DNA from 2 places in the Thioalkalivibrio sp. ALE22 genome. Region 2 is predicted to be linked to the other one. Evidence: predicted binding sites of a transcription regulator. Region 2 holds the regulator's gene; the other holds the start of a gene.

Region 1 (3,372 bases), on a different contig from region 2:
AAGCTGGTCGAGATCATCGACGTGGAACGGGTGCTTTCGATCGTCAATCCTCTGCCGACCGAGGTCTCCGAGTCCATCCGAGCGGACGCCACGCCAGCGGGGGGGCGCAAGGTCGTGATCGTTGACGACTCGGTCGTGGCGCGCAAGCAGATCGAGGGGGCGATTCGCGGTCTCGGGTTCGAATACGAGGTTTTCAAGGATGGTCAGGAGGCGCTCGACTTCCTGGAGCAGAAGGCCGGGGAGGGCCCGGTTCGCGACCAGATCGAGCTGGTGATCTCGGACATCGAGATGCCACGCATGGACGGCTATACGCTGACGGCGCGGATCCGGGACAATCCCGCCCTGAAAGATCTGAAGGTGCTGCTGCATTCCTCGTTGAGCGGCGAGTTCAATACCGACATGGTCAAGCGCGCCGGGGCCGATGCGTTTCTCTCGAAATTCAACCCCGACGAACTGGCCAACGCGGTGCTCGACCAGACCGGGCGCGAGGATCAACAGGTCGAATGACCGCCGGGGGGAACGGGGTTGCCGCCCGGCAAGGCCGGGGCGGCGTCACATGGCCGACAAGGGCCCAGTGTCGTGTCCCGCCTGCGACACCGTATACTGAAACCCGCTACCGGGGATTCCCCCTGCGTTTCGTGGCGCGGGCGCCGCTGTCAAGGACTCGTCATCAGGATGCTAATCACCATGGACTGTGCTCGGGGATGAACCGGTGATCGATTCCCGCGATTACGAGGAGTTTTCCCGCTTCCTGCAGGACTGCTGCGGCCTGGTGCTGGGTGACAGCCGTCAGTATCTGGTGTCGAGCCGACTGTCCCGGCTGCTCGACGAGTTCGACTTCAAGAGCGTGCCGGAGCTCCTGCACGCGATGCGGCAAGCCCCGAATCCGCGGCTGCGCACCCGTGTGATCGACGCGATGACGACCAACGAAACCTCGTGGTTTCGCGATGGCTTTCCGTTCGAGATCCTCCGGCATGTGTTGTTGCCGGAGCTGGCTGCGAAGGGAAGCAGCATCAAGGTCTGGTCTTCCGGCTGTTCCAGTGGCCAGGAGGCCTACAGCATCTCCATGGTCGTCTCCGAGTGGGAGGAATCCCGCCCCCCGCGCAAGGTGCCGGTATCCATCCTGGGGACGGACCTGTCGGAGAAGATCCTGGATGACGCCCGGCGGGCGGTCTACGACGGCCTGAGTATTGTGCGCGGGTTGAGCGAGAGCCGCCGCGCGCGCTTCTTCGAGACCGTGACGGACGGCCACAAGGTCGTTCCCGAGGTCCAGCGGCGCTGTCGTTTTCAGAAGCTCAACCTGATCGACAGCTACGCGGCACTGGGCAAGTTCGACCTGGTGTTCTGCCGCAACGTGCTGATCTATTTCTCCGGCGAGACCAAGCGACAGGTTCTTGACGGTATTGCCCGGCAGATGAATCCGGGCGGCTATCTGTTTCTTGGCGCTTCGGAGACGGCCGGCCCGTACACCAAGGCCTTCGAGACGGTTCGCACCGACTACGGCTCGGTCCTCCGGCTCAAATCCTGACGCCCCTCGGTCGCAGGGCCGCAAGGTCCGAAACGCCCGCGCAATGCGGCCGCGACTCGAATTGCTCCCTTCCCACGTTTCCCGCTAAGGGCGTCCCCAGCCGAGACGGATTCCCGTCGCTGGCATAGCGATTGCATCGGTCTCCTCGCAAAGGGCCGCAATGGCTGCGTCCCGGTTCTGGTAGCGAGGGTCCGCCACGGGCGGACAGGACGGAAACGATGAGTCTCTCTCTCGACAAGGCGATGGGTATCCTGCCGCAGGCGGTCAACGTGCGCGCCCAGCGTATGGAGCTGCTGGCGTCCAACATCGCCAATGCGGACACCCCGAACTACAAGGCGCGCGACATCGACTTTCGCGCGGTGCTCGAGTCCGCGACGGGGAGCGGCAATCACTTGCCCATGGTGCGTAGCCAGGCGGCGCATATCGACCCCAATGCCGGGGCGATGAACGGGCAGGCCGAGGCGCTTTATCGCGTCCCGTCGCAGGCGTCTCTGGATGGCAACACGGTGGATCCGCAGATGGAACGTGCCGCCTTTGCCGAGAACGCGATCCAGTACCAGAGCAGTCTGGAATTCCTCAATCGCCGGGTCTCCGGCATCCGCGAGGCCCTTAGGGGTGATCGCTAACGTCGACCGGATCGGGAGATCGATGTCGTGAGCAACATGTTCAGTCTGTTCAATACCTCGGCTTCGGCGCTGTCGGCGCAGTCGGTGCGCCTGAATACCGTGGCCTCGAATCTGGCCAACGCGAACACTGTCGCCACCAACCCGGACGAGGCGTATCGCGCCAAGCAGGTGCTGTTTCAGAGCGTGATGGATCAGGCCAACCCCAATGGTGCGGCGACGTCCGTCCGGGTGGCCGGCGTGACCGAGTCGCAGGCCGCGCCACAGGCCCACTACGAGCCACACCACCCGCAGGCGAACGAGGAGGGCTACATCTTCCGCCCGGCGATCAGCGTGGTCGAGGAGATGGCCAACATGATGTCCGCCTCGCGCAACTACGAAGCGAACGTGGAGGTGATGGAGACCTCGCGTCAGCTGCTCCAGCGCACACTGCAGATCGGTCAGGGCTAGCCCAGGAGTTCGAAATGACACAGATATCACCTGAATTGCTTGATCGCCTCGGCCTGTCGCGCCCGGAGAAGAAGCCGGAAGGCGAGATGGACCGCCTCGGGCAGTCCGACTTCCTCAAGCTGATGACCACTCAGCTGGAGAACCAGGACCCGATGGAGCCGATGGATAACGGTGATTTCCTCGGCCAGATGGCGCAGTTCTCCACCGTGACCGGCATCGAGCAGCTGTCCAAGTCCTTCGAGAAGCTGGCGCAGTCCCTGGGGCAGAACCAGACGCTGCAGGCGGCTTCGCTGGTTGGCAAGGATGTACTGGTGCCCGTCGAGTTTGGCGAGCTGGGGCCCGACGGGCGGGTGAACGGCGCGGTCGATCTGGAGCGCGCCACCGAAGAGCTGCAGATCGACGTGTACAGCCCTAATGGCGAGCGCATTCGCCGCATGAATATGGGCGCTGCCGGCAGCGGCCTGCAGGAGTTCACCTGGGACGGCATGCGCGACGACGGCACCTTCGCGCCACCGGGGGTCTACGAATTCAAGGCCACGGCCCGCTCCGGGACCCAGTCGGAGGCCGTGGATACCTTTCTGGATGCCCGCGTGGAAAGCGTCGCGGTGGGCAGTGACTCCGGGCTGGCACTGACCGTGCAGGGCCTGGGCGAGATCAGCTTTTCGGATGTACGGCGGATTGGCGGCTGACGCCCCGCAACAAGAACCCTGACGGAGGAAACACCCCATGCCCTTCAATATCGGATTGAGCGGACTGAACGCGGCCCAGGCC
Region 2 (3,372 bases):
CGACGCCGCTCTCCAGGCGCAGGACGGCCACGCGCGGAGCCTCGAGATCGGCCAGGCGGCCATGGGGGATCGCAACCCCATGGCCCAGGCCGGTGGAGCCCAGCTTTTCGCGCGCGGACAGGGCCTCGAAGATCGCGGTGCTGCCCGGTCCGCCGGCATCACCGCCGCCGGCGAGGAGTTCCGACAGGGCCTCCAGGGCCCGCTTCTGACTGGAGCATTCCGGCTCCAGGCGGATGCGCTCGGCGGTGATCAACTCGGCAATGGACATGGGTCAGGAGGCCTGCTCGCGATTGCGCTGGGCGCCCTCGGCCCGGTGATGATCCTTGACCTTTTCCTTGTGCTTGATCAGCTGGCGGTCGACCTTGTCGATCAGCGCGTCGATGGCGGCGTACATGTCCTCGTGGGAGGCCTCGGCGTGGATGTGATTGCCGCTGACCTGGAGATTCGCCTCGGCCTTGTTGAACTGGTTCTGGGTCTTCTCGTGGGTCAGCACGACGTGCACGTCGATGACCTTGTCGAAGTGGCGCTCCAGCTTCGCGAACTTCTCGTTGACGTAGTCGCGCAGGGCGTCGGTGAGGTCCACATGGTGGCCGGTCAGGTTGATCTGCATGGTCGGGACTCCTTGGTTACTTGTGGCCGGTGGGCATCGAGGCCATCTGCCGGCGTTCGCTGGATGAAGGGATGTGCATCGCCTCGCGGTACTTGGCTACGGTGCGACGCGCCACATTGATGCCCCGGTCCGCCAGGATCTGGGCGAGCCGGGCATCGCTGAGCGGCTTGTTCGCGGGTTCGTCGTCGATCAATTCGCGAATCATGGCACGGATGGCGGTGGCGGAACACTCGCCACCGTCGTTGGTGCCGACGTGGCTGGAAAAGAAATACTTGAACTCGAAGACCCCGCGCGGGGTGTGCATGTATTTCTGGGTTGTGACCCGGGAGATGGTCGATTCGTGCATCTCCAGGATCTCGGCGATATCGCGCAGGATCAATGGCTGCATCGCGACCTCGCCGTGTTCCAGGAAGCCCTGCTGGCGATGGACGATCGCCTCAGCGACGCGCAGCAGGGTGTCGTTGCGGCTGTGCAGGCTCTTCAGGAACCAGCGCGCCTCCTGCAGCTGGTCGCGCATGAAGGCACTGTCGCGCGCATCCGATACCTGGCGCACCATGCCGGCGTAGAGGTCGTTGATACGGATGCGTGGCGCGATCTCCGGGTTCAGCTCCACGCGCCAGCCGTCCGGGGTGTGGCGCACGTAGACGTCCGGCACCACGTACTCGGAGGTGGCGGAGCTGATCTGTGCGCCCGGTCGCGGGTTCAGGGTGCGGATCAGGTCCAGGGCGCGCGCCAGTTCGTCCGGGTCGCGCACCCCGGACTGGCGCTGCAGGGCCTTGTAATCGCGCTTGCCCAGGCTGTCCATGCCGTGTTCCAGGATCGCCCGGGCGGCCTCGCGGGCGGGGGCATCCGGGGCCAGCTCGCGTAGCTGGATCTCCAGGCACTCGCGCAGGTCGCGCGCGCCCACGCCCAGCGGGTCGCATTGCTGGATCCAGTGCAGGACCGCCTCGACCTCGTCGACGCCGACGGGTTCGTCCTCGCCGCGGCTGATGGTCTCGGCCAGGGTCTCGAGGTCGCCTTCGAGATAGCCATCGGGGCTGATCGCGTCAATCAGGGCCGCGCCGATGCGCTGGTCGCGCGGGGTCAGGTGGCTCAGGTGCAGCTGCCACAACAGGTGGTCCTGCAGGCCCTCGCCGTCGTCGTCGCTGGTATTCTCCAGCGGGTCGCGGTCGTCCACGCCCTTGGGGGCGGGCGGCGGTTCGTAGATGTCGTCCCAGCGGCTGTCGGTGGTCAGCTCCTCGGGGATCACGTCATCGCTGGTGGTGGTGGCCTCCATGCGGTCGCCTTCCACCACCTCGCCCTCCGCGTCCAGGCGCTCGGTCGCGGCCATCTCGTCCTCGTCCTCCACCTGCTCCAGCATCGGGTTGCTCTCCAGCGCCTGCTGGATCTCCACCTGTAGTTCGAGCGTGGACAGCTGCAACAGGCGGATGGCCTGCTGCAGTTGCGGGGTCATGGTGAGCGTCTGACCCAGCTGAAGATTCAGGCCGGGTTTCAGCATTGGCTGTGCGGGGCGCGGGTGACCATAAGAGCGATCTTAAATGCTGCCTCGTGGTTTGTGCACCGGCGCGGGTTGTGCGCGTGCCGGCATCACAGGCGGAAATTCTCGCCGAGATAGACCCGGCGCACCTGGGGGTCGGCCAGTAGCTCGTCGGGTGTCCCGGCGGCCAGCAGGCGCCCCTCGCTCAGAATATAGGCCCTGTGGCAGATCCCGAGGGTTTCGCGCACGTTGTGATCGGAGATCAGAACCCCGATGCCGCGCGCTGCAAGGTGGCGAATTACATCCTGGATATCGCCCACCGAGATCGGGTCCACCCCGGCAAAGGGCTCGTCCAGGCAGATGAATTGCGGGTCACCGGCCAGGGCCCGCGCAATCTCGGCGCGCCGACGTTCGCCGCCGGACAGCGCGATCCCGGGGCTGTGGCGCACGGTCTCGAGCTGAAACTCCTCGATCAGCGCGTCGCCGATACGCCGGCGTTCGTGGCGGTCCAGGCCGGGGCGCAGCTCCAGCACGGCCTGCAGGTTGTCCCACACGCTCAGGCGGCGAAAGATCGAGGCCTCCTGGGGCAGGTAGCCGAGACCGGCGCGGGCGCGCACGTGAATGGGCGCGCGGGTGATGTCGTGCCCGCCCAGGGTGATGCGCCCGGCGTTAGGGCGGATCAGCCCGACCAGGCTGTAGAAGCAGGTGGTCTTGCCGGCGCCGTTGGGACCCAGTAGGCCGACCACTTCACCGGGTGCGAGGTCGACATCCACCTGGTCGAGCACGGTGCGCTGGCCGTAGCGCTTGGTCAGTTCGCGCCCGATCAGGCGATCACGGGCCTCGGCGGGTTCCGGCGCCGGGCTGGTGGCGGGTGCGTTCATTCGTCGTCGCGTGGCTGGATGGTGATGCGTACGCGTTCGCTGTCGCCCTCGCCGCGTTCGGCCTCGATCACGTCGGTGGTCAGGTCGTAGGTGATGCGCTTGCCGCGCGCCTCTTCGCTGGCGGTGATCACATGGGCCTGGTCGGTGAGGATCATGCGGTCCTCGTTCAGCAGGTAGTCGATGCGCAGCGCGGTGGCGATGCGCATCTCGCCGGTCTCGGGGTCGGGGGATTCCAGGCGGGCCGGCTCGCCGTGGGCCTCCATCTCGTAAGGGCGACGATCCCGGGTGCGCACGTAGACCGTGTCGGCCTCCAGCGTCATGTCGCCGCGGATCACGATCACGTCCCCGGTGTAGGTGCCCAGGCCCTGGCGTTCGTCCATCTCCGCGCGGTCGGCGGTGATCTC

The links. The regulator sigma-54, encoded in region 2, starts transcription at its own class of promoters, with help from an activator protein. The targets are predictions, from matches to a motif close to TGGCANGNTNCNTGCTT.
Region 1: flgB (flagellar basal body rod protein FlgB) is a predicted target of sigma-54. The motif match lies at 1,649-1,665, and genes of this name have one in related genera.

Annotation. Positions count from the first base shown of each region.
Region 1 covers NZ_KB906506.1:70,508-73,879, forward strand. The annotation lists gene F793_RS0109085 (chemotaxis protein CheV) at 1-507, shown strand, start outside; gene F793_RS0109090 (protein-glutamate O-methyltransferase CheR) at 713-1,528, shown strand; gene flgB (flagellar basal body rod protein FlgB) at 1,747-2,154, shown strand; gene flgC (flagellar basal body rod protein FlgC) at 2,182-2,601, shown strand; gene F793_RS0109105 (flagellar hook assembly protein FlgD) at 2,616-3,290, shown strand; gene flgE (flagellar hook protein FlgE) at 3,328-3,372, shown strand, end outside.
Region 2 covers NZ_KB906501.1:79,506-82,877, reverse strand. The annotation lists gene F793_RS0103705 (PTS sugar transporter subunit IIA) at 1-268, opposite strand, end outside; gene hpf (ribosome hibernation-promoting factor, HPF/YfiA family) at 272-610, opposite strand; gene F793_RS0103695 (RNA polymerase factor sigma-54) at 627-2,108, opposite strand; gene lptB (LPS export ABC transporter ATP-binding protein) at 2,198-2,968, opposite strand; gene lptA (lipopolysaccharide transport periplasmic protein LptA) at 2,965-3,372, opposite strand, start outside.